3 regions of the Bacillus daqingensis genome follow, and region 2 is predicted to be linked to each of the others. Evidence: riboswitches for the same ligand, from Rfam matches in the RefSeq annotation. Region 2 holds a riboswitch; each other region holds the start of a gene.

Region 1 (9,663 bases), on a different contig from region 2:
GCGTCCCGTTTACAGGTGTTCTCTATGCCGGCTTGATGATTACTGAAAACGGACCGAAAGTGATCGAGTTCAATGCCCGCTTCGGGGATCCGGAAGCGCAGGTCGTGCTGCCGCGCCTGAAGAGCGATCTCGTGCAGGTCCTGCTCGATGTCCTAGATGACCGGGAAACGACTCCAGAATGGAGCGATCATGCCTGTGCGGCAGTAGTGGTGGCATCTGAAGGGTATCCCGGCAGTTACGAAAAGGGTCAGCCGTTTACGATGCCGATGACCCGGTCTAACGAAACACAGCAGTTTTTCCATGCCGGATCGGTTGTTAACAGCGAACAGGTAGGCTGGAAAACAGCTGGGGGCCGAGTGTTTCTGCTTTCCACGCAGGCACCCACACTCGAAGAAGCGTTCAAGCTGACGTATGAGGTGCTCGGTCAGAAGGAATGGCCAGGATTGTTTTACCGGCGTGACATCGGTCACCGGGTCATCAGCCGTTCGGAGCATGAATCAACATAAGCATAAAAAACCGTCCGGACACTAGTCCGGGCGGTTTTTACGTGAATGGTTACTTCAGCATGCTATGCGGATCAATAACGAACTTTTTAGAGGCGCCGCCGTCGAATTCCTTATAGCCGTCAGGCGCCTGATCGAGTGAAATAACCGTAGCGTTTACGGCTTTTGCAATCTGGGCTTTCCCGCTTAAAATGGAGTTCATCAGCTCGCGGTGATAACGCATAACCGGCGTTTGACCGGTTACAAACGTATGCGCCTTTGCCCAGCCGAGACCGAGACGGATTTTGAGTGTTCCTTCTTTTGCATCCTCATCGACACCACCCGGATCTCCCGTTACGTAGAGTCCCGGAATACCGAGTTTTCCGCCTGCGCGGGTGAGCTGCATAATGGAGTTCAGCACGGTTGCCGGTGCCTCGGTGGCATTTGCCCCGTGAGCGGAGGCTTCAAAGCCTACTGCATCAACCGCGCAGTCTACTTCATTTGTACCAAGAATCTGTTCGATCTGTTCGCCAATATCATCATGTTCACGGAGGTTGATGGTTTCACATCCGAAGCTCTTCGCCTGGTCCAGCCGTTCCTGAATCAAATCGCCGACGATAACAACAGATGCACCTAGAAGTTGAGCGGAGTGAGCCGCAGCAAGTCCGACAGGCCCGGCTCCGGCAACATAAACGGTTTTACCTGGTGATACCCCGGCGCTGTAAGCTCCGTGGAAGCCGGTCGGGAAGATGTCAGACAGCATCGTCAAATCACGTATCTTTTCCATGGCCTTATCTTTATCCGGAAAACGAAGCAGCTGGAAATCAGCGTAAGGAACCATGACGTATTCGGACTGTCCGCCGACCCATCCGCCCATGTCTACATATCCGTATGCAGAGCCTGGCCGGTCAGGGTTCACGTTCAGACAAATATGCGTATCCCGTTCTTTGCACGCTCGACAACGGCCGCAGGCGATATTGAATGGAACGGAGACGAGATCGCCGACCTTCATAAATTCAACATCCCGGCCGCATTCAATGACTTCACCAGTAATTTCGTGTCCAAGAATCAATCCTTCTGGCGCGGTCGTCCGTCCGCGCACCATGTGCTGGTCACTGCCGCAGATATTCGTCGTTACAACTTTGAGGATAACCCCGTGTTCACATTTGCGCCCGACGTTAAGCGGATTAACCCCCGGTCCGTCCCGTAAAATAAGCTCCGGATAATCAATATCCTGTACTTCAACCTTGCCTGCCCCCATGTACGCTACCGCTCTGTTTCCACCCATACGTGTGCCTCCTTTTTAGTGATGAAAATGGCTTGCAGTCTATTTACTATGCAAAAACGATGCCAGCGTGTAAAATGCGTTGTAAAAGCGCTTTCATTTCCGGCGTTCAGGTAAAATGTGCAAAAAATGAACAAAGATGTCTCAAATTAGTACAAACATTTCTGAATATTTAGTATGATTCCGGTAGAACCGGTTTGAAAGGAGGGGCCCGCATGGAGCTGTCACTGATTGGGGCGTCACGTAAGCGCTGTGAAAGCTACGGTATTCTGCCCGACAGCCCCGTTCAGCCGAAACGGGTAAATGCAGGGAAGCTGCGTACGATGCTTAAGCAGGACGAAACGTTGTTAACGCACATCAAACAGCTGTTTCGTCAGCTGGAGCATGCGTTTGATTCAAAAGCGTATACGGCCGTTTTTGTAAACAGAGAAGGGTATATTTTGACGAAATGCGGAAGTCTGGGTGCGGCTGCTAAGGATCGATTTTTGGAGATCGGTACGAACTGGTCGGAAAGTGCGATGGGCACCAATGCAATGGGGATCGTTCTGTATGACAGGAGACCGGCAGTCATTCACGGGGAGCATCACTATTACAAAGCGCATCATTCCCTCACTTGCGCAGCAAGTCCGCTCTATGACGCAGACCAGTGCTTTCGGGGCGCAATAAATATCAGTACCGCAAAAGAAAATTATCATCCGATGCTGTTAAGTCTCACAGAAACGATTGCAGAAGCAGCTGCTCAGGCGATGAAGCTGGACCGCTCCAGGGAGGAGGAGCTGATGCTCGAAGAAGAGCTGGCCGTTACGTCACGGCTGGCCGGAATTCCGATGATTACCGTGCAGAAGGGCAAAGTGATTCGTGCCAACGGACTTGCCAGGTCAAAACTTGGCTCCCGCATTGTCGGCCAGGAAATTTCCCGCCTTCCTTCAGGCAGAAGCACCTCGGTCGGTAAGCATACAACGGTTGTCGCGCTGCGGGACCGTTCCGAGCAGCATCTGCACCAATTTCATGATATTGCCGGCTCCTGCCCGAGCATTACCCAGCTGAAAGAGCTCGGAAAAAAAGCGGCCGATTCAGATTATCCTGTGATCATATACGGAGAGAGCGGAACCGGAAAAGAGCTGATGGCTCAATCGATGCATACAGAAGGCTGCAGAAGCTCGGGACCGTTTGTAGCACTGAACTGCAGTGCCATTCCGGAAACGCTGGTTGAAAGTGAATTATTCGGCTATGAGAAAGGAGCTTTTACCGGCGCCAGCCACCGCGGCCAGGCGGGAAAATTTGAGGCGGCTGATAAAGGCACAATTTTTCTGGATGAAGTAGGGGACCTGTCATTAAAGGCGCAGGGATCACTGCTGCGTGTGCTGCAGGAACGAGCGATCACGCGTATCGGAAGCGTAGCACAGATTCCTGTTGATGTTCGGGTCATTTCAGCTACGAATAAAAATTTAAAGCAGGAAGTACGCGAAGGCCGCTTCCGGGAAGATTTGTATTACAGATTGAAGGGAATTCATCTGACAATGCCTCCGCTGCGTGAACGGCAGGATGTGCTGGAGGTGGCACAGGTGCTTCTCGGACAGCTGGCGGCAGGCAGTAGCTTAACGGAAGCCGCGAAACGCAGGCTGGAGGTGTACAGCTGGCCGGGAAACATCAGGGAGCTCCAAAGTGTGCTTATGCAAGGTGTATTTCTGGCAGGGCATCATCAGATTGACGAAGCTCATATTCAATTTGAAGATGAGTATGAGATACATGCCGGACATGGAGGCGGCACGCTTGAAGAAATAGAAGCAGAAGCCGTAGCCAGGGCACTAAAAGAATCAGACGGCAACGTGTCGAAGGCTGCGGAAGCGCTCGGTCTGGCTCGTAACACCATGTACGCAAAAATCAAGAAGTATGATATTTCGATTAATGAGACGTAATTCGCAGAAATAACGACGTATACGGTGGAGAATCGCTCTGCAGATTGTATGCGGAGGCTTTTCCCTCTATAATGAAAATAATACGTCTGCACGCTCACCAGCAGACGCTCTTTTTTACTATCGAATGGAATATTATGTATGTCCGGAGAGGCAGGGATCGTCATGAAGGAATCTAGACCCGTATCACATGCGGTGTCCAGTGAGGGAATGGTCTCGACCGCGTCCTCTACAGCAACACAGGCAGGCGTGGACATGCTTCGAAAAGGGGGCAATGCAGTCGATGCAGCAGTAGCCGCAGCCTTCTGTCTTGGCGTATCAGAACCACAGGCGTCGGGAATCGGCGGACAATCGATGGCTCTGGTCCACCTCGAGGATGAAGGAAAAACATTTGCGCTGGATGGCTCTTCTCGTGCCCCTTACGTCCTGTCCCCGCATAAAAATCCGTCAAAGGCGATTAAGCTTGGCTTAAAATCAAGCACCGTTCCGTCTACACCGGCAGCTCTAGGCTATCTGCATGAGAATTACGGAAGCCTTTCGCTCGAAGAAGTACTCGCTCCATCCATCCGCGCGGCAGAAGAGGGGGTGGAAGTGACGTCGCTCATTCACAGTAAAATCGTAAAAGAAGCTGAGCAGCTTCGAAAAGATCCGCTCATTCTGAAGCGGTATTTTGCAAAAGGGAAGCCGCTGAAGGCAGGCAGTATACTAAAGCAGCCGGAGCTTGCTGCCACGTTCCGGGCGATGGCAGCAGAAGGCTGGCGAGATTTTTACACCGGCAGCATCGGGAAAAAGATCTTGCAGGATATGGAAGAGCGCGGCGGACTGATTACAGAAGTGGACCTGCAGCAAATCCCCCTGCCGGTGGAAAGGGAAGTGCTTGAGAGCAGCTACCGCGGCATGGAGATCGTCACGTATCCGCCGCCGGGAGCCGGGAGAGTGCTCGTTCAAATATTAAATACCCTGGAAGGATTTGAGCCTGACGAGCTGGATCCGGATACTCCGGCCGGTGCAGTGATTTTAGCACTTGCCTTCCGATTTGCGTTAAATTACCGCCAGCGGATGCCCGTTTCCCCAGACCACTATTTGCAATCTGTTTCGCAAATGATGGTCGATAAAGGATATGCTTCCGAAATTACAAAGCGGATCCGGGACATTCATAAGCTGGCGCTTCAAGATACCTTCGCAGCACCGCCGGTATCAGGGGAAACGACACATTTGTCTGTAACCGATAAAGACGGGAATACCGTAGGCATTACGCAGTCTGTGGAGCTCGTATTCGGCAGCAAGCGGATGGCAAAAGGACTTGGCTTTTTTTATAACAATTACATGAGTGCATTTGAATACAAAGATAAAACGCATCCTTATTTTCTGCTTCCGGGCGGGGTGCCGTGGAGCAGCGTTGCGCCGGTACTGATTAAAAAACGCGGTAAAATTCAGTATCTGCTCGGCAGCCCAGGAAGTGCCCGTATTTCAACAACTCTTGCACAGGTGATCGTGCGGCTGATTGATAAAGGTGAGTCACTGGAGGATGCCATTGCCGCACCGCGTTTCCATGCGTCTGACCAGGGTGAACTGATGATCGAAAAAGACCGTTTTTCCAAGCAGGTGTATGAAGCGCTGCAGCTGGCCAGTTTTAAACTGCAGCGAAAAGATGCGTACAGTTTTTATACGGGCTGTGTTCAGGGAGTCCAGCTTCCTGTACGGTTTTGGGAAAAGTACCAGGGAGTTGCAGACCCGCGCCGTGATGGCACGGCAGAAGGGCCGGAACAGACTCATTAATGACTACTATTAGGAAGAAGGGTGTGTTTGCGTGAAAATAGCAGTGGTGTACAACAGAGAAAGCCAAGCCGTCATTAACTTATTTGGAACGCAGAATCGGGAGAAATATGGTTTGGAAACGATCCGGCTCATTCGGGAAGGATTGAAAAAAGGCGGGCACGAAGTAAAAACGTTTGAAGGCGATAAAAACCTGATTCAAAACCTGGAAGATTTTATGCCCTCCGTTATTTTAGGAGAGCGGCCTGGTCTTGTTTTCAACTTAAGCTACGGTATCCAAGGGCGCGGCAGATACATGCACGTGCCCGGCATGCTGGAAATGCTCGGCATTCCTTACGTCGGTTCAGGTCCGGAAACGCATGCTCTAGCGCTCGATAAAGTTGTGACAAAAATCCTGCTCATGCAGCAGGGGCTGCCTACACCAAAATTTGCTGTTCTTGATAAGCCGGACAGCCCGCTGCGGGAGTCGCTTACCTATCCTCTTATCGTAAAACCAAAGGACGAAGCGGTATCGTTCGGTTTGAAAATCGTGCATAACGAAGAAGAGCTTCGCGAAGGCGTCCGTGTCATCTATGAAACATACAACGCTCCGACGCTCGTAGAAGAGTACATCGAAGGCCGGGAAGTAAACGTAGCGCTGATCGGCAACAATCCGGTAGAAGCACTTCCGCCGGTTGAACTCGTATTCGGGGAAGGTCCGCAAATTTATACGTTTGAAGACAAGAAAAATCAAAGCGGCCGGACCGTCGAAAAAGTCTGCCCGGCGCCGCTCTCCGATGAAGAAACAGAACGAGTGAAAGAGCTGGCTGTACAGACGTTTAATGCGCTTCACTGTCATGACAGTGCGAGGGTCGACTTCCGCATTGACCGGGAAGGGAACCCGTATATTTTGGAAGTGAACTCAATGGCCAGTCTTGGTGCAGACGGCTCGCTCGTGTTTGCGGCCGATAAAATCGGCATGGATTATGCGGCGCTCGTTAACCGGCTGATCGATGTGACGTGTGAACGCTATTTTGGCAAGGATTTCTTTGATCAGGAATCATATGAAATGAAGACGACTGCGGATAAATTGTTTAAGCGGCTTACCACTACGCGCGGCAGGCTGGAAGAAGAGCTGAAAAGCTGGACGAATCTTTCCTCGAGAACAGAGGATGCAGTCGGCTTAAGCAGCGTACGGAAACGGCTTGAGGAACGGCTTGCAAAGCTGTCGCTGAAGGAAGTTCCCGAACTGACTAACGGCAGGTCGGCATGGACGTGGGAAACGAAGGCAGGTCTTAAAGGAGGAACGCTTCTCGTGGTTCCGATCGATGTGCCGGGGAAGCGAACCGGTTATCCGCTCTCGTTTCGAAAGGAGCAGGAATGGATTTATGGCGAAGGGGTCGCCTCCAGCCGCGCGGGAATTACAACAGCTCTTGCAGCCTTGAAGGCACTGAAGGATGAGAAAAAGCTTGCGGGCACGAAAACGGGTATTTTCTTTTATGCTGATGAAGGACGCGGGATGCGCTATTCCTCTGCGATGCTCGAAAAAGCAGCGGCAGAGGCTGAGGATGTTATCGTGCTGCAGCCGGGCTTTGTGGAAGGAAAAGTCGTCGATCAGCGCCGCGGTTCACGTGACTATCACATCATTGCGGAGGGAGACCCGGAGCGCATCGGCAGAAAAAGCCAGCCGCTTGACGTGCTTACGTGGTTTCTGGATCAGACAGCGAGTCTGCGTGAGTTAAGCAGCCGCCGAAAAAAGATCGCTGTCTCCGTCCAGGATATTCAATCCGAACGGTACAGCGTCCTCATGCCGCATCGCGTCACAGCAACGATTGCCGTTACTTATTTGGACGATAAGCTGGCAGAAGAAGCAGAAGAACAAATGAAAAAGCTGTTCAGACCAGGTCGTACGGGAATGAAAACGTACATTGAACAAATCACAGCCCGGCCGCCGCTGAGACGGCAAAAGAGTCACCCGATGTTGGAGCGGCTGGAGCACTGGGCAAAGGCCTATCAGCTGCCTTTTGGAACAGAATCAAGCTTGCTGGCGACAGCGTCCGGAGTCGTACCGGAGCATATTCCGTGTATTTGCGGATTTTCACCGGCAAGCAGAAGGCTGTATACGCCGGATGAGGCGATGCATCGAAGTGAGCTTGTACAGCGGGCAGTCCTGTTAGCACTTTACCTGCAGGAGGAATCTACATGAAGCAAGCTCTCCTTCCGATTTTGATTTCAGTCCCTCACGGGGGATCGCATATGCCGGACCATTTAAAAGAAAGACTGCTGCTGTCCGAGGCGGACGTTGTTCGTGACGGCGACACGTGGACGCAGGAGCTGTTTGATTTCCGCGGCAGCGTGCAGACGTTTATGGCAGCTGATACTGCCAGGGTCGTCATTGACCTGAACAGGGATCCGACGGACCGTCCTCCAGCAAATCCGGACGGAATTGTCAAAACGCTCACTGTCGACGGCCAGCAGGTGTGGAGCGAACCGTTGAGCGACGAGGAAACGAATAGTCTGATTGAAGCCGTACATGCTCCGTATCATCAAAAGCTGATGCATGCATCTAGTGAAGAAGGGCTGCGTTTTGCAGTGGATTGCCATACGATGCTGGACATTGGACCGGCTAAGGACGGCAATACGTGGGAACAGCGTCCGTTAATGTGCATCAGCAACCGCGGCAGTGCAGGCGGAGGCAGAGAGACAGAGACGATCACGGCGCCGCCGGAATTCATGCAGCTGTTTAAGCAGGAGCTGGAACGGGAGTTTGCAGATGAAATGGTAGAAGGAATCCCGCTTGTGCTTGTAAACGCCCCGTTCAGAGGCGGGTACATTACGCAGCTGCACGGACCGCGGACAGATATTCCGTGGATACAGCTTGAGCTGAACAGGCGCCTGTACCTGCCGGCTGCAGCGGGTCCCGTCCCGTCCGCTGCTGATCTGGAGCGGCTGACGAAGCTTCGTGACAAACTGCTCCTTGTACTGGAGCGAGTGGCAGCACCTGCGCAGCCTGAGGCGGGGGAAGAACCTGCTTCCTAAACGATCAGACAATAGGAGCCTGCAGCAGGCTCTCGCTTTGCTGCAAGGGCCGGGTTTGTTCGCAGGGAAGAGGTGCTTTTCGGCAGCGGGCTTTACAGAGTACCGCTTGAAAGGGTACAATGAGGCTACAATTCGATACGGAACGCACTGGGGGTGCTGCAATGCTGAGAGACGGGTCTTCCCGTTAACCCTTTGAACCCGAACTGGATAATACCAGCGTGGGGAAGTGCAGGCGGCTTTCTTTGCCGGTTACCTGCATCTTCTGAGACTGATCATGAAGATGCTCTTTTTTTTCGGTGCCGCCTGTCAGAATAAATGAATTTTCAGCATGTAAGACAGTCCCGCGGGGGGACTGTCTTTTTTTCGTTCGAATCGTAAAATAATCTGGCGTTCGCCGCCGGCTGGAGGAATGTTTCAATGAGTCAGGTCAGTTGTGGAACAAGCAGAATTGTAGGAGTGCGCTTTGCGGTATATCCGATGTCCGATCAGTTTGCGGACATTATCAAATCCGCTTTGCAAGAGGTTGATACGTCGAAAGTATGGATGCAGACAGATGATATTACGACCTGTGTCCGCGGCAGGAGTGAGCACGTTTTTGATGTCGCTGAAGCTGTATTCGTACAAGCGGCAAAGAACGGCACGCACACGGTGTTTAACGGTACGTTTTCGATCGGCTGTCCTGGAGACAGTGAGGGCGACACGTATATGTCAGAAGACGGCATGCGCTTGAATAAAGAAGCATCGGCCGACACAAACGTAGAAGCAGCGACCCATTTCGCCCTATATCCAATGAACAACCCGGAGTATATGCAAGTCATTGCCGACCAGGTTGAAACGGCAAAAGAGCACGGTACGTTTACGAAAGGCGTTCATTATGCGTCACGGCTCGATGGATCAGCGAATGAGGTGTTCGGGACACTTGAAGAAATATTTGTTGATACAGCGCAGTCGAGCTCGCACGGACACGTAACGATGACCGCCACAGTATCTGCGAACAGCCCGTCGAAAAAAGACAATGAGAGGAACGGCTGATGCTGCTTAGAGACTGGAAGCTGAAAGAAATTGTCCTGATGTCCATTCTCGGCGTCGTATTTGCCTTTATTTATCTCGGCTTTTACTTCTTCGGTCAAGGTCTGCGAAATGCACTCATGCCGTTCGGCCTCGCGCCGTTCGGCTATGAGCTGAT
Region 2 (9,663 bases):
CGTATTCATTTCAATCGTCATAGAAGGTAGTCCTCCTCAATGGGGGTATTTGGCTTTTCAGCTATCGTCATTTTACTATACGCATGACAGCTTGCATAGTTCGTGCACCCGTCTAAGAGAATAGCACAAAAGCTCCAAAAATGCGATATCATCTGTCAAGGTTCATTACTTGAAATTACTGCTTGAATTAAAAAATGTACAATGCTACAATATTCAGGTATGATCGATGCTAGTGAAATGAAGGAGGGAATGCATATGTCACGCAGATGTGTTATTACCGGCCGAGGGCCGTCTACAGGCAATAAACGATCCCACGCATTGAACGCTACAAAGCGTCGCTGGGGTGCTAACGTGCAAAAAGTCCGCATCATGGTGGACGGCAAGCCAAAGCGCGTTTACGTATCCGCCCGCGCTCTAAAATCAGGCAAAGTACAGCGCGTATAATCGCTAAAAAAAGCTTCCGCCCCGAAATGGGACGGAAGCTTTTTTCATTTGTCCAGCTCATGCTTGAACGGGAAAATTGACTGCCGGCCTCATGCATCGCCTGATTCGATGAAGTAAAGAAGCCCGTCGTTAAACGACACCTTCGCTTCACGGTGCGTCCATTCATTGCTGACGCTGAGCGATCGATGCCGATAAAGCGTAGCCTGTTGGAGCGGATACAGCAGCCCTGACGTCGTTACACCCGTTACGTTTTGCCCAAGCGGGATCAGCGATACAAACTTATGGCCGCGTGTTCGAAGCTGATGCGTGCCCGGACGAAGGAGCTGCACCGAGTAGTGCTCTTCCTCGATTACGGTTTGCTCTGGCGAGGCTTCCAGCAAAAACAAGGCAGACAGTGTATGATCCAATCTTCCTCCGCCCACTCCGGTTATAATCAGCGGCATTCCCTCTGCTCGCTGCAGCGCAAGCTCCAGATCTGTCCAGTTTTTCGCTGGAGGATGACCCTCGATCTGTTCAGCCAGTTCTGCAATCTGCATCTTTTGTTCGGGCGTCACACTGTCAAAGTCTCCAACAGCTCGTACCATGCGGATGCCGCAGGCAGCTGCACACGCTGCCCCTCGGTCAACTCCAATAACATCAGCTTCCGGATAAAAACGAACCAGCCGGGACAGATGCCTTTCGGTCAGCTCAGGGCTGCCCCCGGCAATGATAACAGGATTCATACTGATCTTCCCTCAGGCTGCAAAATTCTGCCGCCTTTTTTTAATAAAAAGATGGTCACGATCAAAATTAAAAGAAGAGATGGCCCTAAATACCCTAAATTATAGAGAAACGAATACAAGGCGACCGGGGTACCTTCAGGAGCAAACTCTCCAAACCAGATAACACCTGCACTAAAATGAGCAGCAAATCGGAGAGCCACTGCAAGAGCAATTCCAGCAATCACTGCCCCAATCACTCTCCTCCCTCCAAACCAGGCACTGAAAAAGGCAGCCGTACCAACAAGTCCAAAAGCTACAGGATACTCCAGGATCGCCTGAGACCAATGGACGACATAAGGTCCAGTCATTAAGTTCAGCAGTCCGAACACAATGCCACACGCGATTCCTGCAGCCGGACCTCTTCGGAACGACAACAGAATTATTGGCAGCATAGCTAGGTTCACAGATCCTCCAAACGGCATCGTAAATAGTGTAATAAAGCTTAAAATCAGCGCTAGCGCAGCCATAAAAGCTGTTTCAATCATTATAACTATTTTAGTTGAACGCACGTGCGTCACCCTTTCATTTTTGCAGCGCAGAAAGGCCGCATCCTCAGGATACGGCCAACTCAGAAGCATCTGGCTTCTGATCGATCCCACATCCCTGCGCAAGCATTAACTTACAGGTTCACTGGGTCGGTGCTGCTCTGCACCCTCTCAGCCGTTACAAGGCTCCCCATGCGGTTTTATCATTCAGTTAAACTAATCCGTTCAGGAACGAAGGGATTTCATCGCTTGTTTTCTGTCCGACGCTTGAAAAAATGCAGACCCTGCTACTAATACATCTGCACCTGCTTCCCGGCAAAGCTTTGCAGTATCTGCGTTGACCCCTCCGTCTACCTCTATTTCCATAGCCGCTGGTTTTATCTCACTTGCTCGCTTCATTTTATCCAGCACAGATGGTATGAAAGTCTGACCTCCAAAGCCTGGATTCACGGTCATCAACAGCAGAAGATCGAGCTCGTCCATGACTTCCTCTACCATACTCAACGGACTGCCTGGATTTAAAACAGCGCCCGCTTTTACCCCTCGTCCCTTAATTTGCTGAATCGTCCGGTGTAAATGTGGACATGCTTCAGCATGCACGCTGATAATATCCGCCCCCGCGTCAGCAAAAGCATCAACGTACCTTTCCGGGTTTTCAATCATCAAATGCACATCAAGCGGCAGACTCGTATGCGGACGAACCGCTTCAACGATCAGCGGTCCAATCGTAATATTCGGAACGAAACGGCCGTCCATTACATCAATATGAATGTAGTCGGCTCCTGCTGCTTCGGCTTCCTTTATTTCGGACCCAAGCGCAGCAAAGTCTGCAGCCAGAATCGATGGCGCAATCTTCTCAGTCATTGTCAGTACCTCCGTTTTCTATTGGCTATTTCTTCATAAAACTGCTGATAACTATGATAGCGGAAAGCTGCAATGTCTCCCGTATCAACAGCCTGCTTTACCGCACACCCGGGTTCATTTAAATGGGTGCATCCTCTGAACTTGCAGTCATTGATCCGTGCTGCCATTTCTGGATACATGGCACTTAGCGTCTCCGTTTCGACATGGCGGAAATCAAGTGAACTGAACCCGGGTGTATCGGCAACAAATCCCTGATTGGGCATATGAATCAGTTCAACATGACGAGTCGTATGCTTGCCGCGGTTCAGACTCTTTGAAATAGCTGCAGTTTCCAGATTCAATTCTGGTTTAAGCGCGTTAAGAATGGATGATTTTCCAACCCCTGACTGCCCGGCAAAAACGGAAAGCCGTCCTGACAGAACTGGCAGCAGCTCCTCTACCTGGCCGGAAAGTTCAGAGGACGTGATAATAACACGGTAGCCGGCCTGCTCGTATGCAGGCAGATAAGGCTCTGCTTTATCCAACCCAAGATCTGCTTTTGAGACGCAGATAACTGACTCCAGCTCTGCTGCTTCGGTATGGACCAAAAACTTATCAAGCAGCAGCGGGCTAAAATCAGGCTCTTTAGCTGAAAAAACGAGAATAGCCTGATCAATATTTGCGATTGGAGGCCTGAACAGTTCACTCGTTCGTGCCTCGACCGCTAGAATATATCCATCAGTCGGGTTTTCTGCTTCAAATTCAACCATATCTCCTACGAGCGGCGTAATGTTTTTCTTGCGAAAGTTTCCTCGTGCGCGGCATTGTACCGTTTGTCCCTCCGACTCTACGTAATAAAATCCGCTGAGCGCTTTAATAATACGTCCTTTTGCCATAGTCACCTCACAAATCGATTTTATTCATCCGGACTGTAGGACTGCACTTCCTCATACGAATATTCATATGGCGAAGCATCAAACTCTTCCCCATTCACATACAGGATCAAGTATCCGGTGGAGCCTTCTTCAACGGTCATGGGAACGTCAAATTCAGTGGAGGCCGTTATCTCTTCGTTAATAACTTCAACAGGCGTCTCGTTCTCATCATCAATCACCTGAATCTCAATCTGATAGGATCGTCCGTTATCATTTTCCGGCACTTGAACCGAAAAAGGGACTTCTGCTGAAGCGACTGCCGGGCCTGGTTCCGGACCTCCGGAAAGTGTAACCATCACAGTAGTTGACTCCGAAATCTCTGTCCCCCGCGGCGGATCCTGTTCGATCACTCGTCCCTCACTCATTGATTCGTCATACTCTTCGGTAAACCTGACCGTTACATAAGGGACTCCTTCGAACGATTCTTCCACTTCCTCTTCCGTCATTCCGAACAAATTACCGATCGAAACCACTTCTCGTTCTGCTACCGTAAGCATGACCGTCGTTTCTGAAGGCATTACGGTTTGTCCGGCGGAAGGCTCCTGATCCAACACAATGCCGCCTTCCTGCTCTGAGACCGTTTCATACGACACAGACACGTTGTCAAATGCCTCAAGCTGTGACTCTGCTTCTTCCTCTGAGAGGCCTGTAACATCAGGAACTTCCATGGAAGCGTCATTTTCGCTGATTACGAGTCTCACAGTCGAGCCGACTTTAACAGTCGTTCCCTCATCCGGCTGTACACTGATGACGTGATTATCAGCTGTATCTGTGCTTTCACGGTACGCGCGCTCCACTTCCAAATCAAGGTTTTCGAGCTGTTCAGCAGCCGCGTCTGCATGCTGGCCGGAGACCTCCGGTACGGCTATTTCATCAACATGCAGCAAACCGGGAAGCCATATAAACGCGCTGAGCGTCAGCAGCACGGCTATTAGCACTGGCAGTATCCACTTTTTCTTTCGGTTCGGCTTTGAGGAAACTTTTTCTCCTTCTCCTCCCGAACTAGTTTTAGTATGAACAATGGTTTCCGGATCACTGCCTCGTCCCTCGGGGAAAACAGCGGGCATTTTTTTTGTTTCTTCATCATTCTCTGCCGTCCATTCAAGCAGCCGCTCGGAGCGTCTGGAGCTGTCCAGAACAGTTCTTAAATCCTCCAGCAGCGCCCCGGCACTGTTAAAGCGGTCGATCGGCTTTTTAGCTGTAAGACGGGTGATCATATTTTTTACGCTGTTTGGAACAGCAGTTGTGCGAAGCTCCGGAAGTGGTTCCTGTAAATGCTTTAACGCGATGGTAACTGCCGTATCCCCTTTGAACGGAACGCTCCCGGTAAGCATCTCGTACGCAATAATACCGAGTGAGTACAGATCTGATTTATAGGTGACCTGTCCGCCCCTGGCTTGTTCAGGCGACAAATAGTGAACAGAGCCCAGGATCGAGTTCGTATGCGTGATGGTTGCCTCGCTGATTGCTCTTGCAATACCAAAATCAGTAACTTTAGCCTGACCGTTTACGCTCATTAAAATATTCTGCGGTTTTACATCCCGATGGACAATGTGATTATCATGAGCGTGCTTCACGGCTTCCGAGATTTGCTTTAAAATTCGCACTGTTTCTTCTACCGAGAGTACGCCGCTGGATTGAATATACTCTTTTAGCGTCTGACCCTCTACATATTCCATGACGATGTAGTACAAATCATTCTCTTCCCCTACATCGTAGATCGACACGATATTCTCGTGTGACAAGCTGGTTGCGGCTTCAGCCTCGCGGTGAAACCTGCGAATAAATTCTTCGTTTTTAGAGAATTGGCTTTTAAGCATTTTCACTGCTACGTGGCGGTCGAGGATTAAATCTTTTGCAAGATATACATCTGCCATTCCACCTCCGCCGATTGGACGGATCAGCTTGTACCTTTCATTAATCCTGCGGCCGATCATACGGCACCGCCGTCCTGATCAGAGAAACGGATGAGTGCAGCTGTAATATTATCTTCGCCGCCTCTGTCGTTCGCCGATGCAATTAACCTTTCGCCAGCATCTTCCATACTTGCTGCTTCATACACAATAGCTTTAATCGCCGAATCAGCCAGCTTGTTCGTCAATCCGTCCGTACACAGCAAGAGGATCTCCTGAGGTCTCCACCGTACCGATCCAATTTCACCGGAAACATCGATCTCGGTGCCTAGCGCCTGCAGCAGCACATTTCTGCGAGGATGTACTTCCGCTTCTGCTTCTGTCAGCTCTCCCTGACGGACGAGTTCACCGACCAGGGACTGGTCCTTCGTGATCTGGGTTATCTCATGTTCTTTTAGCAGGTACAGCCTTGAGTCACCGACATTTATGTAAAAAACGTCTTCTCCATTTCCTACTGCAGCGGTTAACGTCGTTCCCATCCCTCTGCAGTCAGGGTGTTCCTGCTGATACGTAAATAAATCGGAATTGATCCGGCTCACTGTTTTCCGAAGCCATTCCTCGATCGTCTCTATATCCAGTTCATCTGCGGCTAATTTAAACTGATCAAGCATCCGGTTGCAGGCCATGCGGCTGGCAACATCACCAGCCTGGTGGCCTCCCATTCCATCTGCTACTACCGTAAGAAACCAGCCTGAACGTTCATGAAACAATACAGAATCTTCATTATGACTCCGTACTCTTCCAGTATCCGAGTGAATGCTGTAAATCACGTTCATCTCTCCTGCCTTTTCGATTTCGTCAAACTGCAAATAAAGAATCCGTCTGTTCCAATTTTTCCAGGAATCAGCTGCAGAGAAGATTCAGTCGTCATCAGCTGCTGCACGTTTTCGGGAAGCCTGGACTTCATCGTTTCGTCCGGCTCTGCATCCCTATGTTTTTCTAAAAAGGACTGCAGCTGGGCTTCATTTTCTGCTTCATCAATGGTACAAGTGCTGTAAACCATCCGCCCACCAGGTTTTAAAGCGCGCCAGGCTTTATCGAGAATGTCCTTTTGTAAACGAGACAGCCTTTCAATATCGGCCTCCTGCTTCGACCATTTCATATCTGGCTTTCTGCGGATAACTCCAAGCCCGCTGCAAGGTGCATCCACCAGAATTTTATCATAAACAGCTTCCTCTTCCATGCTGCGGGCGTCGCCTGTTTCGGCCAGCAGATTGGTGAGCTTCAGTCTTGCTGCCTGCGACTCAATCAGCTTCACTTTATGAGTGTGAAGGTCTCTGGCAGTGACGCGTCCAGAGTTGTTTAATCGTTCTGCAATCATACACGCTTTTCCACCAGGTGCAGCACACGCATCTAAAATGATATCTTCAGCTTCAGGATCAAGCGCCTGAACCGCTATCATTGATCCTTCGTCCTGAATGCTGATAAACCCTTTTTTAAAAGCTTCTGTGGCAGCAGCACTTCCTCCGCTCACCCGAAAGGCCGTCTTAAAGATCGGACTGTCCCTCACGGTTAATCCTTCCTCCTCTAATAAAGAGCGGACCTCCTCCGGAGATATCAGCATGGCGTTTACTCTGATAGAGGTTACGGGAGGAACATTGTTATGCACCGCAATGTCTGCAGCTGTTTCTGCTCCGTACTGCCTTGTCCACCTGCTTATCATCCAATCCGGGTGCGACGTTTCAATCGCGGTTCTCGTTACAGTATCTTCTGCTTCAACCGCTGCAAATCCTTTCCGGATGACTGCTCGCAATATTCCGTTGACCATTCCTGAAATTCCTTTATGACCTCGTTTAGCTGCCAGATTAACGGCTTCGTTCACAACCGCATGATCCGGCACACGGTCTAAATACTTCAATTGAAATAAGCTTAGCAGCAGCAGCTGGCGCACCCAGCCTGCCAGTTCATCCGGCGGCCGGTTTGAATAGGCTGCCAGCGTATGATCAAGCAGGCGCTGATGCTGAAGTGTTCCATATACAATTTGAGTAAGCAGTCCGCTGTCACGGCTTGAAAGCTGATGTTTTTTCAGAACCTCATCCAGCAGCAGGTTGCTGTACGCTTGATTTTTTTCTATCCGGAGCAGTGCATCAAGTGCAGCTTCACGTACTGATGCCTCAGCCATTGGCAGCACCGCTTTCAAAACGATGTCCGCGCTTTAGCTTCCTGCCTTTGCCGTTTAAAAAGGTGTCGGCAGTCATAGGCTTTCCGCCTGCAGGCTGCACATGGATCAGACGAATCACCGTTCCCTCTCCGCACGCAGTCTCTAATACACCATCTTCACACGTCAATATGGTTCCTGGAGCAGCGTCAGTCTGGTGATCGGTGACTGCTGCTTCCCACAGCTTCAACCGGATTCCTTCAATGACCGAATAACCGACAGGCCAGGGGACAAGTCCTCTAATTTGATTTCGAACAGCTTCAGCCGGCTTATGCCAGTTTATTTTTTCCATCTCTCTCGTAATGTTAGGAGCAAACGTTGCACTTTCATGGTCCTGCGGAATTCTCTCCGCAGCTCCTTTTTCAATCTGATGCAGCGCTTTTATCAACAAATCTGCTCCTTCCAGGCTGAGCTTATCGTGCATGGTCCCTGCGGTGTCGTCTGCGTGGATCGGAATGGCTCCCTGCACGATAATATCACCGGCATCCAGCTTTTCAGCCATATACATAATCGTAATGCCAGTCTCTTTTTTTCCATCGATAACGGCCTGGTGAATCGGCGCTCCCCCGCGGTAGTCCGGAAGCAGAGATGCATGAACGTTCACGCATCCAAATGGAGGCAGCTCCAATACATTCGCTGGAAGCAGCTGGCCGAATGCAGCTGTAATAATGATATCAGGCTCTGCCTCTTCTATAGGAGCGATCCCATCGGTCAGCTTTTCCGGCTGCCAGACAGGTATTCCATGTGCTTGCGCTGCCTGCTTTACAGGGGAAGGAATCAATTCTTTTTTTCTGCCGCGCGGCCGGTCCGGCTGCGTGACGACTAACGGGACATCGTAGCCCTCTGCCAAAATCTTTTCCAGTACGGGCACCGAGAAATCCGGGGTTCCCATAAACACTGCTCGTTTCATAAATGCCTCCTAGCTCTTTTTCTTACATCATCATGTATGGATTCGTATCTATGGACAGCTGCAGATCGGTTCCGGCTGTCTCTTTCTGCCATGCACGAAGCATGCTTTTCAACACGTTCGAAAGGTCCGGCTCGCGCTTGTATTTGATCATGCACTGATACCGGTAACGATCTTTAATACGAGGAATGGGTGAAGCCACAGGTCCCAGAATTTTTGCTTGTTGCGACAGGGAATTTCTCAAAAATGCCCCGATTTTTTCAGTGGCCGCTACTGCCTGATTTAAGTCCGTGTGAGAAACATGTACCATCGTCAGAAAATAGTAAGGCGGATAGCCGCCGACTCTTCTTAAATACATCTCTTTTTCATAAAAACCGATAAAATCATGCTTAATTACATCAGAGATACTGTAATGATCCGGTGAATATGTCTGTATAAAAACTTCTCCCAGTTTTTCATGACGTCCTGCTCTCCCGGCAAGCTGAGTTAACAGCTGAAAGGTCCGCTCTGCAGAGCGAAAGTCAGGTAAATGCAGCATGGAATCTGCTGCAAGTACGCCTGCGAGCGTAATATTTGGAAAATCGAGTCCTTTTGCAATCATCTGCGTGCCAAGAAGTATGTCCGCCTCTCCCTTGCCAAACGACTCCAGCAGCCGTTCATGAGATCCTTTGCGAGTTGTTGTATCGACGTCCATCCGAATTACCTTTACTCCTGGCAGGACCTGATAAAGCTCTTCCTCCACCTTTTGTGTCCCGGTTCCGAAAAAACGAATTTGGTCGCTTTCACACTCAGGACAGCTTGAAGGAAGTGTCTCCAGATAACCACAGTAATGACACTGAAGCGAATGGGAGCTCCGATGATAGGTTAACGATATATCGCAGTGCCGGCACTGCGGCACATACCCGCAGTCGCGGCACATAATAAAGGATGAATAGCCTCTGCGATTAAGCATAAGGACCGTCTGCTCCCCTTTTTCCATGCGGCTTTTAATAGCATCGAGCAGTGGGCGGGAGAACATGGAACGATTGCCCTCCTTCAGCTGCGCTCGCATATCGACTACGTGTACGAAAGGCATGACTTGTTCATTCACGCGGTTTTCCATCGTGAGCAGCTCATATACCCCTTTTTCAGCTCGTGCATAGCTTTCCAACGAAGGTGTCGCACTACCGAGCACGACCGGACACGAAAAATGCTCTGCGCGGATAATCGCAGCCTGA
Region 3 (9,663 bases), on a different contig from region 2:
GTGGACTCCCGCTTTATCAATATCTTGGAGGCTGGACAAATGAGCTGGAAACTGATTATACAGTCAGCGTCAACGAGCCGGCTGAAATGGCAGAAGATGCCGCGTTATTTCGCCGATCCGGCTTTCGCATTCTGAAATTAAAAGTCGGTACGGACACGATCGAGAAAGATTTGCAACGCGTGCAGGCGGTGGCAGATGCAGCGGGAGAAGGAGTGCTGCTTAGGCTGGACGCCAATCAAGGCTGGAAGCCGAAGGAAGCGATCGAAGCGATTCAGGAAATGAGCGAGAGAGGACTTCCTGTCGAGCTGATCGAGCAGCCGGTCCACCGGGAGGACCTGAACGGATTGAAGCAGGTGACAGATGCTGTATCGATCCCGGTTATGGCAGATGAGAGCGTGTTTTCTTTAGAAGACGCGCGCCGCGTGCTCGAGGGACGATGTGCCGATATGATCAACATCAAGCTGATGAAAGCAGGCGGCATCTACATGGCCCAAAAAATTTGTACGCTGGCAGACGCCTACCGCGTTCCGTGTATGGTCGGCAGTATGATCGAATCACGCCTGGGCATTTCAGCAGCCGCCCATTTCGCAGGCTCGAGCCGTGCCATCACCCATTATGACTTTGATGCACCGCTGTTAATGAAAGAAGATAAGTGGACCGGCGGCCTTCGCTATGAAGGAGCGGCCATGCACCTTCAGCAAGAACCGGGACTCGGAATCCATCCGGTGCCGGCAGAGAAAGGAGTGCCAAACGCATGACGTATCGAGTGATCGTTCCGGTGGCGACGGTCTGGACAAGTCCGGATAAACCGCGGGACGTGGACGAACAAGCGCTTGAGGAGCCGCTGAACGTGCGAGGCTGGCTGAAAGGCCTGTCGACTAAAGAAGCGCGGGAGGAGCTGACAAAAGACAATATTATTCAGACGCAGGTGCTTTACAACGACAAGGTCGAAGTGGAGGAAGTACAAGGGGAATGGGCGAAGGTGTACGTTCCGCATCAGCCCTCGCGTAAAGCGGAGCAGGGCTACCCGGGCTGGATTCCGCTCCGGCAGCTCCAGCAGGCGCATGACGTAAGCGACCGCGACACAGCTGTATCAACCGCTACTGCCTGGCTGTATAAAGACGGCGAAGCCTTTATGGAAGTCAGCTGGCAGACACGCTTTCATCAAACTGGTTCCTCTGATTCAGCGATTCTGGTAGACACACCGCACGGAGAGCTGGAGCTCCCTGTAAAGGCAGCAGGCCCTGCTGAAGCAACTGGTAACGGTGAGGAAATTGTACGCAGCGGCCTCCCTTTTCTGGAACTTCCCTATCTGTGGGGCGGAATGAGCGGATTTGGCTTCGACTGTTCCGGTCTCGTTTACACAGTCCTGCGCGCCTGGGGCATTGACGTTTCCCGTGACGCCTCCGATCAGGAAAAAGAAGGAGAAGCCGTAGCGTTCCGGGATAAACAGCCGGGCGACCTGCTCTTTTTTGCGAAGGATGGAGGTACAGGAAACGTGTATCACGTCGGCTTTTATTACGGCGGCAATCAAATGCTGCATGCACCAAGCGCCGGCAACGGCATTGAGCTCGTCGATCTGGAACGGGCCCGGCACATGAAAGACTACTGCTCAACGAAACGTGTCATCACATGATAGAAAGAGACCGCTTTAACCGAAGCGGTCTCTTTCTATTGGTTAAAGCTCTCTGCTGAGCTTTTTTGTTTTCCGTAAATAGGCAAGGTACGGCATAAACGAGAAAACGAAAGCTGTGACGCTCATGATGAGCAAGACAGTCAGGATCGGTGTGAGCCAGACTGACTGTGTCACGTTTGTCAGAACCATCAGAAGGATCAGTGGCAGCAGCGTCCAGAGCGACCAGCGCCCAAACTGCTGCTGCAGTGACAAATAATTCTCGTGGATGGTGGACACGTCCGTGTACATCGGCACGGCTTCCGGCGCTGCTTCAAATACGTGCATATCTCCCGTAGAAACGACGTGCCTCCAGCCTGATTCAGCAAATAAGGTCCAATAGGACGAATCCGGCTGCTGTTCATGATGAATGCTGTACTGCACAGCTTCCGGTTCTGCCTGACGCAGTCTGTAAAAAAAGCCGAACATGGCGAATCCTTCAAATTTCCAGCCTGCCGCAGCTAAATCCGACAGTTTTCGTAAATCCTTTTCTTCAGAAAATGCTAACCCTCGATTCATCACATACTTATGCTTCATTCTGCGCGCTCCTCTCGTTTCGTCAGAACATCCTCCGCCAGCTGAACCATGCGGCGGCGCCTTTCTATTTCCTCTTCGAGCATCGTCTGCCCTTTTGCAGTAATACGGTAAGCTTTTCGCTTTCCGCTGCCGCCGGCTGTTTCGATCACTTCGGCATCTGTGAGCTTTTTTAATGTTGTATATAACGATGCCGGTCCAATCTTCATTTCTCCGCCGGTCCACTTCTCTACCTGCTGCATAATGAGATACCCGTGCTGATCTGTCTGCAGAGAAAGCAGAATATAAAAAGCTGCATCCGTCAGCGTTCCGCTCTCAAGCGAGTCTTTTCTGGGCAACTAAATCCCTCCTTTATATACCGTTTAATGATATATCATACTATGATTGTATCATTAAATGATACAAGTGCAACTTATTTTTTTTGCTTTACATGTCATAAAGACTTAGTGTACTATGTAGTTAATACACTAGAACATAACAAGGAGGAGCTGCAATGGAAGTTGTATTGGAGGCAGTTGGACTGACAAAACGAATGAAACGAAGCACGCTCGTAGACAATGTGGATCTCTCGATCAGAAAAGGAGAGGTGTTTGGTCTGCTGGGCCCGAACGGCGCCGGCAAAACGACGACGATCCGGATGTTGAGCGGCTTGATTCGCCCGACAAAAGGGACCGTTCATATTAACGGTGCAGATTTAAAGCAGCAAAAGCGAAAGGCACTATCAGATGTCGGAGCTGTCGTGGAAAATCCGGAGCTGTATGATCATTTAAGCGGCTGGGACAATCTGAAACACTACGCAAGAATGCAAAGCGGCATTACCATACCCGATATAGTGGAAGCAGCAGAGAAGGCTGGGATTGCGGACAGGCTTAAAGAAAAGACAGGCACTTACTCGCTGGGAATGCGGCAGCGGCTAGGACTTGCCCAGGCACTGCTGCACAAGCCGCGGGTGCTTATATTGGATGAACCGACGAATGGACTGGATCCGGCAGGCATCCGTGAAATGCGCAGTTATTTTCGTGAACTTGCTGAAAAAGAGGGCATCAGCATTCTTGTGTCCAGCCACCTGCTTTCTGAGATGCAGCTGCTCTGCGACCGGGCAGCTGTGATGCAAAACGGACGAATCATTCATACCGCAACGATTAAAGAACTGCTGCATGCAAACAAGCAGATTGTGTTGAAAACAGAGGATATGGAGTTGGCGGCCAACGCGTTAAGCGAGCAGACAACCATAACGAAAGACGGACTGCTGATTGAGGCGGATTCGGCAGAGGTACCTGATTTGAATCGCACCCTTGTAGAAGCGGGAGTCCGGGTTCAGGCACTGTATCCGGAGGAAAACGGCACGCTGGAAGAAACATTTTTATCGATGACGGGAGGGAAAGCAGGATGAAGCTGCTGCAAAATGAATGTATGAAGCTGTTTAAGAAAAAAGGAACGTGGGTGATGGGAACGCTGCTCGTTCTGTTTGTGATTGGAACATCTGCGCTGTTTACCGTGATCCTGGAGCCGGCTCCGCAGTCAGTAGACATGCAGGAGGCAGAAGCCGCTTATGCGGAAGCGGAGGGGCTCGCCTACGCCGGTGAGGAGCATATTCTCGTGCCGGTTATTGAGAACGCAGCATTGATGAGCATCGTCACGATGTTTACCGTCATCGCAGCAGCCACCATCACTGCTGGCGAACATGCGAAGGGAACGATTAAGCTATTGCTGATCCGGCCCGTTTCGCGGTGGCAGATTCTGCTGTCGAAGCTAGGAGCAGTAGTCCTCTTCGGACTCGTCATGACAGGTTTGCTGTTTGCTTCCTCGTTTGTATCAGGTATGCTGTTCTATGGATGGAATCTTCCGGAGGGATATGTGGTGCAGACGGCAATGGATGGTATGACGGCACACGGGGTTTACAGCTATATCGCCGCGATGTACAGCCTTTGGTTTGTGGATCTGCTGCTGTTTACTGCAATTGCCTTTATGATCGGCACCGTGTTTAAAAGCAGCGCACTCGGAATCGGAGTTTCGCTCGTGCTGCTGTTTACCGGCAGCACAGCTGCAATGCTGATTGCAGATTACAGCATCGCAAACGTGTTTCTGTTTTCGCATACGGATCTGGCATCACGCTTTATGGGCTTTCCCGGCGTAGTGGACGTCTCACTTGCTGTTTCCGGTCTCGTGATGGCGCTTTATGGAGCTGCTTTTCTCGCTGTTTCCTTCTGGCGGTTCACCGTACAGGACGTGCTCGATTAGAACGGAGTAGAGAGGTGAAGGAATGGCTATGGAATTCAATGACTACCAGCCGATTTATCAGCAGCTGATGGATCATATCAGCCAGCGGATCTGCCGCGGTGATCTTGCGCCGGGTGAGAAGCTGCCGTCAGTCCGCCTGCTGGCAGCGGAGGCAGGGGTCAACCCGAATACGGTTTCAAGAACTTATATGGAGCTGGAGCGTGAAAACATCGTGGAATCAAAGCGAGGACAGGGAACATTCGTGACTACCGAACAGCCGGTGATCGAAGAACTGCGCCGCAGTCAGGCTGCCGTACAGGCAGACCGGTTTAAATATAGTATGGAGCAGCTCGGCATCGACAAAGATACTGCAATCGGACTGCTTCAGCATGCGTGGGATGAAAAGGGAGGTTCGTCATGACAGAGGTGAATCTGCACAAGCTGACGAAAAAATACGGAAGAAAAGAAGCGCTCAGCCAATTGGAAATTCAGTTGCCGAAAGCCGGCATCACCGGTATCATCGGACCGAACGGGAGCGGCAAATCAACGCTTTTAAAGCTTATTTGCGGATTGATCCGTCCCAGCAGCGGATCAGTCGAGCTGAATGGTGAACAAGCAGGTCGAAAAAGCGGCGCAGTCGCCGCTTACCTCTCGGAGGAGGATTCGCTTTACGATTACATGACGATTAAAGGCACCGTCTCATTTGCAGCAGGAGTGTATCCCGACTTTGACCAAGAGCTAGCCATGACGTTGCTAAAAGAAATGAAGCTGCATGAGTCTGATAAAGTCAAAGAGCTTTCGCGCGGAAACAAAGCGCGGGGAAAGCTCGCGGTAACGATGGCAAGGAAAACACCTGTGCTCTGTCTGGATGAACCACTCTCCGGGATGGACCCGCTAGTGCGGGAAGACATTCTCAAGCTGATCGTGACGCATCTGGACGTCGACCGCCAGCTCTGCCTGATCACAAGCCACGAAGTAAAAGAGCTTGAACCGTTTCTCGATCATGTACTGATCGTGCACGAAGGCCGAATCGTTGTCGACCGGAACGTCGAGGACCTGAAAGAAGAGAAACGGAAATCACTGATAGACGTTCTGCGGGAGGTGACGGTCTAATGTGGTTATCGCTATGGAAAAAGGAATGGCAGGAAAGTATCCCGCGATTCGCCGTCATCATGGGCATTCTTCTGCTCGCATATGCCGCGATGATTTACTTTGCCTTTACCGGATCCGGCTACAGTATTTTACTTGGATTTTTAAGCGTTGGAATTCATACGGTGTTCCTGTTTCTCGTCTGGGCACTCTCATTCCATGGAGAATGGAAAGGAAAAACGCAGTGGACGTGGCTGAATATCCCGGCATCCGGCTGGAAGCTCGTCACCTCGAAGCTCGCGGTAGGATTCACACAGTTTCTGATCTCGGTAGTGCTGCTGACGGCCGTCGGTTTTTGGACACTCAGTCTCTTTGGCGAACATGCGCAGCAAGTGGAAGAGAACGGGATTGCCGTAATCTCTGATGCGTTGCGGGCACTGTATCCGCTGCTCCTCGGCCTGCTGATGTCAGTTGGGATTACGCTTGGATTAGGAGCGGTGTTTACCATTTTGATGATGCGAATCATCAAGCCGTTTGGCTGGGCAGTCGGTATCGCCGTCTGGGGGGTGTTTGTGTATGCAATTATGCGATTTACGCAGACGCCGGTCTATGAAGCGATGTTTCGGCACGGGCAGCTGTTTGATGCGGAGGCGCAGCTTCAAGAGGCTGTTGTGGGAAGTGCGACTTTTCAGCTGGAAGTAGAAGAAGGCATTTATTTATTCGCTGGAGAAATTGCGTTTGAACTGCTTGCGATTACAGCTGTTATCGTCCTGTTTTCATGGCTGATGGACCGCTTTGTTCAGGCCTAACCAGGAAACAGTTGTAAGCAGCTGGGAATTTTGATACAGTGAAAACAGAATATCCACTAGGGGAGCCCAAAAGGCTGAGACGGCTTACGCCGGACCCTTTGAACCTGATCTGGTTGATACCAGCGGAGGAAAGTGGGAATGTGTCTGAAATGGTCGCGTGAAGACCGTTTACGCTTTCAGGTGCTTCTCTTTCTCCGGACTGAGAAGCACTTTTTTCGTGTCCGGAGAGTGGGTGTTCGTCCAAATCATCCGGTACGCCGGAATAATCAGGAGGGCCTACACAATGCGATTTTCAGAAAAGCTGAGACAGGAAGCAGACCCTATTTTCAGTGCGATTTTTGAGCACCCGTTTGTAAAAGGAATCGGGGAAGGGAATGTGCCAAAGCAGGCACTGATCCACTACGTCATGCAGGATTATGAATACTTGACCACCTTCTGCCGGATCTATGGTCTCGCCGTTTCCAAATGCACAACCAGAGAGGATATGACGTTTTTTCAGGAGCAGATCGGCTTCGTTCTGAATGAGGAAATTCATCCGCACAATAACTTCTGTGAAGTCGCAGGCGTCCGCTATGAAGATTTACAGAAAGCGCCGCTTGCACCGACGGCTCATCACTATACGCGCCATATGATGGAAGCGTCCATTAACGGCAGCCTTGGGGAAACACTTGCTGCGCTCGCTCCATGTCCATGGACATACTGGGAAATCGGCCGCAAGCTGAAGTCAGAGGTTAATCCGGATAAGCAGCACCCATTCTACGACTGGATCAGCTTTTACGGAAACGATGAAGTCGGCACGATCACAGAAACGTTCATGGCGAAGATCGATGCCTGCGCGGAGCAGGCAGGAGAACGTGAAAAAGAGCTGATGCTCTCCCATTTTTTAAAAAGCAGCCAGCTTGAGCATCAATTCTGGACGATGGCGTATGAGCAGGAAGAATGGCCGGTCCGACTGCAAAGCAGCATCTCGTCATTGTAAACGACAGAACAGGGCACTGAAAAAACGATTCTTATTCAGTGCCTTGCTCATTATTGCTTTTCATTTGGCAGGTTTCGGCTCAGCAGCAGACCAAGAGCGCTTACGCCGGCAAAAAGACCGACGAGAATAAGAAAATCATCTCGGTAGTTGAAGCGGTCAGCTGTCACGGCGTAAACGATCAGAGCAGCGAGACTGCCAATTAAATTGATCCAGAGCAGCGGTTTCACAAGGTTCATGATAAGCCTCCCTTTCTCACTCCAGCATATCACAGCAGAAATATGGAAAAAGGTATTGCGGATATTGTCAGAATTATTTACACTGTGAGAATACTTACGCGAGTTTGAAAACAGCGCCCAAGCGGCTGCTGTTTTCTTTTTTCGTGGTACATTTTATTGTTAGAAGGAGTTTTTATCCATGAAAGCTGTTCAGCAAATCGGAGCATTAGTCAGCCGCTACTTTGCTCTGATCGTTCTTGTCGTAGCATTTATTGCGTATTTGTCACCGGCAACGTTTACCTGGGTCGGTGCGTACATTACTATTCTGCTGGGGATCGTCATGTTCGGTATGGGAACGACGATGAAGCTTGCCGATTTTAAAGTAGTAGCCAAGCAGCCAATGCCGGTTGCGATCGGTCTGCTGGCACAGTTTCTGATCATGCCGCTGACAGCCTTTGGCATTGCCTATCTGCTCAATTTGCCGCCTGAACTTGCGGCAGGACTGGTGCTGGTCGGAGCATGTCCAGGCGGGACAGCGTCGAACGTGATGGTTTATCTTTCAAAAGGAGATGTACCGGTATCAGTCGCGATGACCAGTGTGTCGACGATGCTGGCACCGCTGTTTACTCCGCTGATCGTCTTTCTCCTTGCGAATCAATGGCTTCCGGTCGGAGCAGGTGATATGTTCATGTCGATTGTGGAGGTCATTTTGATTCCGATAGCACTCGGGATTTTAGCAGCAAGATTTCTTCCGGCTGCTGTCGAGAGAGGCCAGGCGGCACTGCCGTTGGTTTCGGTCGGCGCCATTATGTTGATCGTTTCAGGTGTTGTCGCAGCTAATGCTGAAAACATCGTGACTTCCGGAGCGGCCGTTTTTGCAGCCGTGATTTTGCATAACGGGGCTGGACTGGCCCTCGGCTACCTGGCTGCTAAATGGGCCGGACTTGACGAAACCAAGCGCAGGGCGGTTTCCATTGAAACAGGCATGCAAAACTCCGGCTTAGGCGCAGCGCTCGCAACGGCTCATTTCAGTCCGCTTGCAGCACTTCCTAGTGCAATCTTTTCCGTATGGCATAACATCTCCGGCCCGGCACTCGTATCGTATTGGAGCCGTGGAAAGCAGCCGGACCCGAAGTCATTGAATCAACAATCTCGCGTGTCATAGCTTTTCGGTGTTGACCATGCAAAACAGCGGGCGGCTTGAAAATGAAAAGCTAACAGCAGGACCGATAGGCAAAAGTGACATATGAATAATGTCCTTCCTTGTTTTCAGGCTGTTGAAAAAGTCTCAACTTAATTATTTATTCGTTTGGTTGACTTTCCCCTCTGTTAACCGAGCCTGCCGTGGGCTGGCCTTCAGCTATTTCTCAGGGTGATCCCGTATGAAGGGAAGAAAGGCACGGCTTCACTCGGACTCAGGCTTCTCACGAGAAGCCTTCAAAAGCCAGTCCGGCTCCGCTCGTGCGTGGATGCCGCTCGCAGATCTGAGCGGCACGGAATCTTCAGGCTGCGCGGCTTCCACGGGCACGCCGGACACGAAGGGAAAATGGATTTGTTTGTTGGAGAAAAACGTTCCGATCGGTAGATACGACTGTTCCATGGTACATACGTGAAAGCACTGGTCATCCTTATTCGACATCGAAGCGTTGCCTATATAAAGGTTCCACCCATATGGAACAAGCACGTGTGAATCATCACCAGGCGTTTCAACCGGACTGGCAGCTGCCAAATTGGAGGATCTCGACTCCAGGAGGATCCGAACGAGGCGAAGATCCAGCGCTTCCGACAGCAGGAGGGAGCGGTTAGCTGAGGCCGTTCCCTCCGGAAAGCGAGTGTCCGTAGATGCAGGCAGGTGCAACGTTATTCATTTAAAATGACTTTATCCACACTTTGAAAACAGCTCCGCTTTTCCAGCGGAGCTGTTTTTTTGCGGATACAACCAAGGAAAAAGATACAGAAAGCCAGATATCGTGTGAGCACGAATTCTCAGTTTCGTGCAAATATGTTTTGGATGACAGTTAAAAGGAAAACAAATAGTTGGAAAGACTAATAATTAGGATGGAAAGAATAGGAGGAAGGATGATGGAACAAAATAAGGACCAGCGACCGGAAGGAAAGCTGATCGATTATAAGCTCTTTTTACCA

The links. A riboswitch is a leader RNA that binds a small molecule or an ion and turns the genes downstream of it on or off. The one in region 2 is predicted to bind thiamine pyrophosphate.
Region 1: it holds a riboswitch for thiamine pyrophosphate, as region 2 does, so the genes downstream of both, ACFO4L_RS08790 (YkoF family thiamine/hydroxymethylpyrimidine-binding protein) here and thiT (energy-coupled thiamine transporter ThiT) in region 2, are expected to answer to the same signal.
Region 3: it holds a riboswitch for thiamine pyrophosphate, as region 2 does, so the genes downstream of both, tenA (thiaminase II) here and thiT (energy-coupled thiamine transporter ThiT) in region 2, are expected to answer to the same signal.

Annotation. Positions count from the first base shown of each region.
Region 1 covers NZ_JBHSGK010000007.1:137,550-147,212, forward strand. The annotation lists gene purD (phosphoribosylamine--glycine ligase) at 1-506, shown strand, start outside; gene fdhA (formaldehyde dehydrogenase, glutathione-independent) at 556-1,770, opposite strand; gene ACFO4L_RS08770 (sigma-54-dependent Fis family transcriptional regulator) at 1,983-3,686, shown strand; gene ACFO4L_RS08775 (gamma-glutamyltransferase family protein) at 3,849-5,462, shown strand; gene ACFO4L_RS08780 (M20/M25/M40 family metallo-hydrolase) at 5,494-7,644, shown strand; gene ACFO4L_RS08785 (N-formylglutamate amidohydrolase) at 7,641-8,477, shown strand; TPP riboswitch at 8,617-8,719, shown strand; gene ACFO4L_RS08790 (YkoF family thiamine/hydroxymethylpyrimidine-binding protein) at 8,895-9,509, shown strand; gene ACFO4L_RS08795 (ECF transporter S component) at 9,512-9,663, shown strand, end outside.
Region 2 covers NZ_JBHSGK010000003.1:347,278-356,940, reverse strand. The annotation lists gene ACFO4L_RS03070 (Asp23/Gls24 family envelope stress response protein) at 1-21, opposite strand, end outside; gene rpmB (50S ribosomal protein L28) at 256-444, shown strand; gene ACFO4L_RS03060 (thiamine diphosphokinase) at 534-1,166, opposite strand; gene thiT (energy-coupled thiamine transporter ThiT) at 1,163-1,714, opposite strand; TPP riboswitch at 1,789-1,893, opposite strand; gene rpe (ribulose-phosphate 3-epimerase) at 1,916-2,554, opposite strand; gene rsgA (ribosome small subunit-dependent GTPase A) at 2,557-3,429, opposite strand; gene pknB (Stk1 family PASTA domain-containing Ser/Thr kinase) at 3,450-5,405, opposite strand; gene ACFO4L_RS03035 (Stp1/IreP family PP2C-type Ser/Thr phosphatase) at 5,402-6,151, opposite strand; gene rsmB (16S rRNA (cytosine(967)-C(5))-methyltransferase RsmB) at 6,154-7,503, opposite strand; gene fmt (methionyl-tRNA formyltransferase) at 7,496-8,449, opposite strand; gene priA (primosomal protein N') at 8,472-9,663, opposite strand, start outside.
Region 3 covers NZ_JBHSGK010000007.1:33,177-42,839, forward strand. The annotation lists gene ACFO4L_RS08245 (dipeptide epimerase) at 1-758, shown strand, start outside; gene ACFO4L_RS08250 (C40 family peptidase) at 755-1,636, shown strand; gene ACFO4L_RS08255 (DUF2812 domain-containing protein) at 1,679-2,209, opposite strand; gene ACFO4L_RS08260 (PadR family transcriptional regulator) at 2,206-2,544, opposite strand; gene ACFO4L_RS08265 (ABC transporter ATP-binding protein) at 2,700-3,599, shown strand; gene ACFO4L_RS08270 (ABC transporter permease) at 3,596-4,447, shown strand; gene ACFO4L_RS08275 (GntR family transcriptional regulator) at 4,470-4,847, shown strand; gene ACFO4L_RS08280 (ABC transporter ATP-binding protein) at 4,844-5,539, shown strand; gene ACFO4L_RS08285 (hypothetical protein) at 5,539-6,324, shown strand; TPP riboswitch at 6,373-6,472, shown strand; gene tenA (thiaminase II) at 6,608-7,303, shown strand; gene ACFO4L_RS08295 (hypothetical protein) at 7,354-7,539, opposite strand; gene ACFO4L_RS08300 (bile acid:sodium symporter family protein) at 7,718-8,683, shown strand; gene ACFO4L_RS08305 (hypothetical protein) at 9,190-9,324, shown strand; gene ACFO4L_RS08310 (BCCT family transporter) at 9,601-9,663, shown strand, end outside.